Regions from separate parts of the Priestia sp. D3YE.R1 genome, predicted to be linked through region 2. Evidence: predicted binding sites of a transcription regulator. Region 2 holds the regulator's gene; each other region holds the start of a gene.
What was found. Region 2 encodes LexA, which represses DNA repair genes until DNA is damaged. Its sites were predicted from a motif close to CGAACATATGTTCG; they were not measured.
Positions count from the first base shown of each region.

Region 1: a site for LexA is predicted at 2,075-2,088, ahead of recA (recombinase RecA). Genes of this name have one in related genera too.
Region 3: a site for LexA is predicted at 1,498-1,511, ahead of uvrB (excinuclease ABC subunit UvrB). Genes of this name have one in related genera too.

Region 1 covers NZ_JBLTHW010000002.1:1,179,437-1,182,725, reverse strand. The annotation lists gene ACOZIR_RS18245 (hypothetical protein) at 1-344, shown strand, start outside; gene ACOZIR_RS18240 (hypothetical protein) at 388-573, opposite strand; gene ACOZIR_RS18235 (DUF3885 domain-containing protein) at 539-637, opposite strand; gene recA (recombinase RecA) at 877-1,911, opposite strand; gene ACOZIR_RS18225 (ASCH domain-containing protein) at 2,402-2,752, shown strand; gene ACOZIR_RS18220 (DUF2269 family protein) at 2,771-3,205, shown strand.
Region 2 covers NZ_JBLTHW010000001.1:798,522-801,810, forward strand. The annotation lists gene ACOZIR_RS04080 (hypothetical protein) at 1-709, opposite strand, end outside; gene lexA (transcriptional repressor LexA) at 921-1,538, opposite strand; gene yneA (cell division suppressor protein YneA) at 1,685-2,014, shown strand; gene ACOZIR_RS04095 (YneB family resolvase-like protein) at 2,068-2,736, shown strand; gene ACOZIR_RS04100 (DUF896 domain-containing protein) at 2,806-3,036, shown strand; gene tkt (transketolase) at 3,203-3,289, shown strand, end outside.
Region 3 covers NZ_JBLTHW010000004.1:152,759-156,047, forward strand. The annotation lists gene ACOZIR_RS22430 (sigma-54 interaction domain-containing protein) at 1-1,243, opposite strand, end outside; gene uvrB (excinuclease ABC subunit UvrB) at 1,580-3,289, shown strand, end outside.

The DNA of each region.
Region 1 (3,289 bases), on a different contig from region 2:
TATTTGAACTTTTTTCTCCTGAAAAACGGGATAAAGCATTACATCGCCTTAACCACGATTATAAAAGAAATCTATGTGAACAACATATGATTGAAATTCCGACGCCTAATTCATGTGCTAGTGAATTAGCTAATCTACTAAAAAAACATGGTGCAGGGAAGCAGTGCTATGCCCTTTCTTTTAATGAAGATATCGATGGAAAAGAACTACCTTTACTTACTGCTTTAGAGCATGCAGTAGGCTATGGCTTTCCTTCTCTTATTGTATGTATTCCAAACAAACTTGCCTATTTTGAAGCTGAACAAGTTTACGGTCCTCCACCCCGATACATTTTAAAGCGATAAAAAAAGCCCCCTTCTAAAGGGCTTTTATACGCGCTGCATTTATCTATTTATTTTTATTAGCGGCTTTTTCCCAATCCCAATATGACTGATATAGTTCATCATGTAAAAACTCTTCTTCCTCTTCCTGCCTTTCTATCAACTTCAAACCAGACCAAATATCATTACCCTTTTCTAAGGCAGGATCACTTACTCCATCAAGTAAATAAAAGGTCAATTTCCTCTCGGTCATAATCTAAAATCCAACGATTATATTCTTCATAAAGAAAACGTATAGATTCTTTATTGGAGGCCAAGACATCACATCCACGATCATCATACAAAAAGTAAATTTAAAAAGCTACCTCAGCAAGCAAGGTAGCTTTTTAGTAGGATTCACAATTATATTTTAAAGGACTGGCCTATCCATAAAAGGTATATGATTAAGAGGTCTTTAATTCTTAATAATTGTCTAGGAAGTGGAATAATTTTTAACTTTTTATGCTTCCAATGAAACGAATAGACTTGAAGCTACCGGGAAAGGCATTTTATGCTTTTATTGGCTTTCGTTTTCGCTATCGTTATCAATATCATTATCGTTGTCAGTATTACCATATTTAAAATCAATAATGTTTTTTCTAATTTCTTCTCTAATTTCAGGGTTTTCTTTTAAGAAAACCTTAGCGTTTTCTCGTCCCTGCCCTAAACGTTCCCCATTATAAGAAAACCAAGATCCAGACTTTTGAACAATATCTACTTCAGAACCAATATCTAAGATTTCTCCTTCTCTTGAGATACCTTCTCCATACATAATATCTACTTCAGCAATGCGAAAAGGAGGTGCCATCTTATTTTTGACTACTTTAATTCTTGTTTTGTTACCAACTATGTCATTTCCCAGTTTAAGTTGTTCAGCGCGGCGAACCTCAAGGCGAACGGAAGAATAGAATTTTAGCGCTCTTCCACCTGGCGTTGTTTCAGGATTTCCAAACATAACGCCTACCTTCTCCCGGATTTGGTTGATGAAGATAGCAATGGTTTTAGACTTATTAATTGCTCCAGATAGTTTACGAAGTGCTTGAGACATCAAACGAGCTTGTAGACCTACATGAGAATCTCCCATTTCGCCCTCAATTTCTTTTTGAGGAACTAATGCTGCTACTGAGTCAACAACAATAATATCTACAGCACCACTTCTAACTAATGCTTCAGCAATTTCAAGTGCCTGTTCACCAGTATCTGGTTGAGATAAAAGTAACTCATCAATATCTACACCTAGTTTTCTTGCGTAAACTGGATCAAGTGCGTGTTCAGCATCAATAAAGGCAGCTCGACCTCCATTTTTTTGTACTTCTGCAATTGCGTGTAAGGAAACTGTTGTTTTACCCGAGCTTTCGGGTCCGTACACTTCCATGATTCTTCCTTTGGGATAACCATTAATTCCAAGAGCTATATCTAAAGCTAATGAGCCTGAGCTAGATGCCTCAACTTTTGCATGTGTGCCTTCTCCCATTTTAATAATTGATCCCGTACCGAATTGTTTTTCAATTTGTTTTAGAGCCATATCTAGTGCTGCTTGTTTATCATTCATAATTTAAAACCTCCGATTGTTATTACGTTTACAATAAACGATAAGGTATTTCGATAAATAATAAGAGTTGGCTCAAATGTTTTTGCTCCGTGCGAGAAAATTTTGTGTTTAACTGTCTTGGTTTATTCTGTTGTTCCTTTATTTATCTCTAAACCCTTAATATCGAACAAATGTTCCTGTTGTTTAATCATACAATAACCGCATCTAGTTGTAAAGGAGAAAGTTTTCTACAAACTAGCTAAAGAAATATCTTTTTTTTGTAAAAAGTAAGTTTATACCTTTAATCTATAAAATAACCCTTATTATACGCTCAAAAAATAATTCATCTTCTTGTATACATTATGTCATGTACTTAGACTATCGAATAAGAAAAGAGATAAATTACAATAAATTTATTAGAGAAACTTTCAACCTAATAAATTCAAATGAAATTCATTATTAAAAATGTGATACATTAAATAAGAGACAAGAAATGAAAGGAGTTTTTTTAATGAGTAATCATGAAGCACAAAATGAATTGCCACCAAAAACATGTACAATCGATCGACTTGTAACAATGCCGGATGATGTAGATAAAGTAATCAAGGGCAGCAAAACAGCAACTCGCCGAAATGGAAGATATGCTGATGTAGGAGAGATAATGGTCTTAAAAGATAAAAAGTTTGTAGTGGAACGAGTTTATTCTCAATCACTAGGTGAATTAACAGATGAAAATGCTCGCCAGGAAGGCTATGCTACAATAGAGGAATATAAACAATCTATTTTGTCTTATCATCCTGGGATGCCTTGGCTTCCGCAAATGAGGGTATGGGTGCATGAGTTCAGATTATTTAACGATTGATAGGTAAAAGAAATGGATTTGTTGTACCGTATATTAGTATATATTCATGTTTCTAGTGTCATTTTATCGATTGGGCCTTTCTTTATTCTCTTACCAATTGTTAAAAAACTACATAGTTCAAGAGAACAAGAAATGAATGCCTATTTGATCACATTTCAATCTGTTGTTAGGCTCGCAAAACATATGGGCCATGTTCTTGTTATAACTGGGATACTCCTCGTTATGTGTGGCCCATGGACGTGGACTACGCCGTGGATTATAATGACACTGATTTTACTTTCTTGCTCTTTGTTCTTTCTGGCCCGTGCTTTTTCACCAACACTTCGAAAGTACAAGGAGGAAGGGCAAAATAAAAAAGAACTGGCAACTAAACTAGAGCGATCTATTTGGATTTATATCATTCTATTAATGACTATGCTTTGGTTTATGGTAGGTAAGCCAACTTTTTGGTGACATCCATCCATTTGTCATCACTAAGAGTAAATAGTCAAACTGATTATTTTCATCAAGTACTTTACGTTTTACTTAACATAACTC
Region 2 (3,289 bases):
AAGTTGTGCCATTAATCTCTTGCTTTTGATTTACCGTTACATAACTTAATACAAACATCCGTTCATCGATAAAATAAGGAAGGCTCCCGACGTGCTGTTCACGTGTGGCTTCTTTTTTGATGTGTTCGTTCAAAAATGGCGCGAGCTGTGAAAAAATATAATCCTGTACTTTGCTATAGCGATGATGTTCATAGGTAATGGTGGATCCATGCTCTTCAGCAAGCTTCGGTTCTAATACGCGAAAATGATTCATGAATTCTAAAATGTCATCATAGGTGTAATGATTATGACTCATCTCAGTGCGAATAGTCATGACGCCAATTTCAAAAGGACATAAAAAAACATCCACAGACAGCACGTTGCTAGACACGGTGGTGGAGGAAGTTTGTAGCGTAACGGTATGGTCTATTTTTTTTGAAAATCGAAGCAACCCTTCTTTTTCGCACGAATCAGGAAATAGAATACATTCAATGTAAGGAAGAAAATATTGATCCAAGCTATCATGAGATACGTAATACTGTTCTCCGTAGTATTCTTTTTCTAAATGTTTGTTTTGAATGGAAAAAAAATCGAACAAATTTGCTTCTAATGCATGAACAAGCTGCTCTTTATTTTTTCGATCAAAGGAAAAAGGAAAAAGAAACATGTTCATTGCTTTGGTAGGCATAATAGTTTGAAATGGTTCTGTTTTCCTTGGTGTATTGGTCATAAACTACATCCTTCTTATGGTCGGTTGTATTTCCTTTTGAGAGCCGAGGAAATGCAGATAGAAAGTAAAAGGTAAAGCAGGCTTTATAAAAACCTCTCTACCTGCCTGCAATGATTCAACGTATCATTTATAATATGCCAATTTTTTTAGAAAACAAACGTAAAAAAACCAACTAACATCATGGTTAGTTGGTTTTACATACAGTGTGTGATTAGTGAATTGTGCGATATACACCAGTGACTTTTCCTAAAATCGTTACGTGGCGAAGAATAATAGGCGCCATCGTTGAATTTTCAGGCTGTAAACGAACGAAATTTTCTTCTTTGAAGAAACGTTTTACCGTTGCTTCGTTGTCCTCGGTCATAGCGACCACAATATCTCCATTATTAGCAGTTTGCTGCTGACGTACGATTACCATATCGCCATCTAGAATACCTGCTTCAATCATACTTTCTCCCATAATTTCAAGCATAAATACATGATCATCTGGAGAAACGAATTTATCTGGAAGAGGAAAATATTCTTCCACGTTTTCAACGGCTGTTATAGGAAGACCCGCTGTTACTTTACCGATAACAGGAACATTAATGACATTGCTTTTAGGGATGTTTACTTCGTCTAGTTGAAGAACTTCGATTGCTCTTGGTTTTGTTGGATCTCTGCGAATTAACCCTTTGCTTTCTAAACGAGCTAAATGCCCGTGTACAGTGGAGCTAGAGGCTAATCCTACCGCTTCCCCAATCTCACGAACAGAAGGCGGATAACCTTTTAATTTTACTTCGTGCTTAATAAAATCTAGTATGTCTTGTTGACGTTTTGATAGCTTCATATTTTTCACCTCGATTTTAGCTATTCTTTAGGTGAATTATACCACGTGATGTGTCAATATACAAACATAAGTTCGAAGAATTCCATTGACAGAAACAAATGTTCTCAATAAAATAAGAACATATATTCTGATAGGGGGATCATAATATGCACCAATTCTTACATTCTATGAAACATTACGCTATTTTTTTTGCAGTTATCGCTGCACTTACATATGTATTGACGCTGGTTTTAGGAGCGGATAAAGTAGATTTAGACAAATATTCAACCGTTACTATTACAAAAGGAGATACGCTTTGGGAATTGTCCAACAAGTATCATAATCACCATCATTTGACCGCCAACGAATTTGTCAAATGGGTTGAAGACGTCAATGATTTAAACTCAGACACTGCCCAGTCTTTATCTCCTGGAGATAAATTATATATTCCTGTTTTAAAAAAAGAGTTACATAATCAAGTGGCAATTGAACAGTAGTGTGTAACGGCCGTTCCTGAATATTGTTAGAAGCCGAAAAGGTCGTGATAAAAGTGGAAGCCATTATTTATTGCCGTGTCAGTACGGATAAAAAAACCCAAGAAACATCTTTACAGCGCCAGCAAGAAGAATTAAAAAAACTTGCTGATCTTCACCATCTAGACGTAAAAAAAGTCGTAATGGAAAAAGCAAGCGGATATGACGTAGACAGAGAAGGTATTTTGGATGTTCTTCATACAATGAAAGAAGAAAAAATATCCGTGCTGCTCATTCAAGACGAAACACGATTAGGCAGAGGAAATGCCCGAATCGCGCTGCTTCATGCTTTTCATAAAGAAAATGCTACGATCTATACGATTAGTCATCAAGGTCAGCTTCAGCTTTCAGAATCTGATTCGATGGTGTTAGATATTATTAGCTTAGTGGAAGAGCATCAGCGGAAATTACATAATGCTAAAATTAAAAGAGGAATGAAAAGAGCCGTAGAAAACGGTTATCGTCCGCAGCAAAATTTAAAAAATCAAGGAGTTAACTCGGGAAGAGAAAAAAAAGAAGCGCCGATTGAAGAAATTGTCCGTCTTCGTCATAACGGCTTAACCTTTGCTGAAATTTCAGTTACGCTAAAAGGTTTTGGTTATAATATTTCAAAAGCGACGGTACATCGTCGCTATCAAGAGTATCAAGAGAGGGCTCAATCTCTTGATAAAACGAAAGAGATTTAGTAAGATGACTACATGTTGCCGGAACGGTTCGGTAATTTTAATTATTGATTATAAGGAGATAGGTTTTATATGCTATCAAAAGATAAACTTGCTCGTATTAATGCTCTTTCAAAAAAAGCAAAGGCTGAAGGTCTGACAGAATCTGAAGCGAAAGAACAGCAAGAGCTACGTCAGGAATATTTAAAAGTTTTCCGACAATCTATGACAAATCACCTTCATACGATTAAAGTTGTGGACGAAGAAGGTAAAGATGTTACGCCTAAGAAGTTAAAAGAGAGTAAAAAGAAGCGTCTTCACTAAGACGTTGTAGTAAAACTAGAGGAGTGTTCCCTCTAGTTTTTTGTATATTTTTAATAAGGCGCACAAAAACTGTAAAAGTGGAAATTTTTTTGGTTCAAGTATTGTACAAATAAGCAAATCATTAGTATGATAACATATGTACATAGTTTTGAAAGGAATGAAGAGTATGACACAACGTATTGAAGATCTTTCGATTGCAACAATTCGTACTTTATCAATCGATGCGATTGAAAAAGCAAATTCAGGTCACCCA
Region 3 (3,289 bases), on a different contig from region 2:
TGACGGTCAGCAAATAGTAAAGATTTTCATGGAATTCACCGGCTTTTAGCAACTCTTCCAAAGGCGTCGTGGTAGAGGCTACAATTCGAGTTTGGACTTGAATTTCTTCCGTGCCTCCAACGTGATAAAAGGATCGTTCTTCCAAGTAACGGAGAAACTTAACTTGAATTTCAAGAGGCATTTTATCAATTTCTTCAATAAATAACGTCCCGTTATGAGCCTGCTCGAGTTTTCCTGCAATGGTCGTTGGATCTTCTGAAAAGACATCTTTTTGATGACCAAAGAGCTCAATTTCCAGAAGTCCGGATGGAATAGTGGCGCAATTTAAAGATAAAAAAGGTTCTTTATGTTTGGATCCCCCATAGTGGATGGCCTGAGCCAGCATTTCTTTTCCAGAACCAGCTTCTCCTGTTAATAGAATAGGCATATCTGTAGATGCCACTTTTTTGGCAATATCAACGGCTTGCTTAATTTCAGGACTGATACCCGCAAAAGAAGAAAATGGATTATCTTTCGGAATGAGAAGAGACACATCAATTTCTTCATTTAATCTTACAATATTGGTAATGTCATGTTCGGTTGCGACTCCACCTATGACTCGGTTATTTCTTATAATAGGAGATGCATTGATGAGCACGTGAGTTTGTTCATTAGGACGATGATACGTTCCGCGCACAGGACGCCCTTCATTTAGAATCGTATGTAGAATGATGGATTCATCTTTGAAATGCTCTCCGATTTTTCTACCAATAATATCATCTCTCTGAATCTTATACGTATGTTCCGCAGCAGTATTCCACAAGATTACATTTCCTTCATTATCGACCGCTGTCACTGCATCATTAATGGTTTCTGCCAATGTATCAAAATAGGAAGCTAATATCTCATTTTGGCTATGCAAATGTGTAATCCACTGTGAAGGTGTTACAAGTCCTATTATGGTTTCTTGGTTTTCTGCTTGAATGAGGACTGGTCTATTCCAGTTTGTGTTGGCTTGTAAATTGGCTAACGTAGAAGTAGAAGATGAAGGCCAATTTGTGTCCGCTATTACTTTTTTAATGGACGATGCCCCGTCATGACCTGTTAAAAGGTATCGTTCATCTTTTTGTATTACATAAAAGGTACTTGCTGTGACTACAACGAAATCATAGTTAGAAAGTTCCGATTTCACTTTAGCTAAAGAAGTTGATTCTTCAACTGTTATAAAGGAGTTATTTATAAGAACTTGATCAACGCTTGCCATACTAAACCCCTCTCAGTACATATTTTTTATACTGTATCATAATTTAGAAATTGGCGCAAAAGCCTATCCTTTTCAAACAATTAAGCAGCTTACTCTCTTTTAATGCTTTCATCCAAAGAGTTGTATTCCTTTCGATAAGGGTAGCATAAGAATTTAGTGGGTAATAAAGTAACAGGGTAAAAAATAAAAACAAACAAACACTATATAAGATTAATACTCATTAGTTTCATTTATGAGTATAAAGTGATAAAATACGAATATCAGTTCGTGTTTTTCGGTTTTTACATATCGTAATAAAAATAGATAAAACAAGAAAATAGAAACGGAGGCCTTCATTTGAAAGATCAGTTTGAATTAGTATCCCCATATCAACCGCAAGGTGATCAGCCAAAGGCAATTGAAAAGATTGTGAAAGGAATTAAAGAAGGTAAGCAGCATCAAGTTTTGTTAGGTGCTACAGGAACGGGAAAAACCTTCACCATGTCTAATGTTATTAAGGAAATAAATAAGCCGACACTAATTATGGCTCATAATAAAACGCTTGCTGGTCAATTGTACAGTGAGTTTAAAGAGTTTTTTCCTAATAATGCAGTCGAATACTTTGTCAGTTACTATGATTACTATCAGCCTGAAGCTTATGTACCTCAAACAGATACATTTATTGAAAAAGATGCAAGCATTAATGACGAGATTGATAAACTTCGTCACTCGGCAACTTCCGCTCTTTTTGAACGAAAAGATGTCATTATTATTGCCAGCGTGTCCTGTATTTATGGATTAGGGTCTCCGGAAGAATACAAAGAAATGGTCGTATCTCTTCGAGTAGGAATGGAAAAAGAACGCAATCAGCTGCTTCGTACGCTAGTGGATGTCCAGTACGAAAGAAACGATATTGACTTCAAGCGCGGAACGTTTCGCGTTCGCGGTGATGTTGTTGAGATTTTTCCTGTGTCTCGAGATGAACATTGTATTCGCGTGGAATTTTTCGGGGATGAAATTGACCGCATCCGAGAAGTCGACGCCTTAACAGGAGAAATTATTGGAGATCGTGAACACGTGGCTATCTTCCCGGCATCTCACTTCGTCACGAGGGAAGAAAAAATGCGTGTGGCCATTCAAAATATTGAAAAAGAACTAGAAGAACAGCTAGAAAAGTTAAAAGAAGCAGGAAAGCTTTTAGAAGCGCAGCGATTGGAGCAGCGCACGCGCTACGACCTAGAAATGATGAGAGAAATGGGGTTTTGTTCGGGAATCGAGAATTACTCTCGTCATTTAACGCTTCGTCCGGCTGGTTCTACACCTTATACACTGCTGGATTTCTTCCCGGAAGATTTCCTCCTTGTGGTGGATGAATCCCACGTTACGATTCCTCAAGTTAGAGGAATGTATAATGGAGACCAAGCGCGTAAACAAGTGTTGGTGGACCATGGTTTCCGCCTGCCGTCTGCATTAGATAACCGTCCGCTTAAATTTGATGAATTTGAACAGCATATTAAACAAATCGTCCATGTTTCAGCAACACCAGGTCCTTACGAACTTGAGAAGGCGCCTGAGGTGATTGAACAAATTATCCGTCCAACGGGATTACTAGATCCAAATATTGAAGTTCGACCAATTGAAGGGCAGATTGATGATTTAATTGGAGAAATTCATGACCGGATTAAGCGAAATGAACGAGTGCTTGTTACGACGTTAACAAAGAAAATGTCTGAGGATTTAACGAACTACTTAAAAGAAATTGGCATTAAAGTTCAATATCTTCACTCTGAAGTGAAGACGCTCGAGCGCATTGAAATCATCCGAGAGCTGCGTCTTGGAAAATATGATGTGCTTATAGGGATTAACTTACTCCGTGAAGGTTTAGATATTCCGGAAGTTTCGTTAGTAACCATATTAGACGCGGATAAAGAAGGATTCTTGCGTTCAGAACGATCGCTTATTCAAACCATTGGACGTGCCGCGCGAAATGCTAATGGACATGTCATTATGTATGCAGATCGCATCACAAACTCCATGGACATTGCAATCAATGAGACAAAGCGTCGT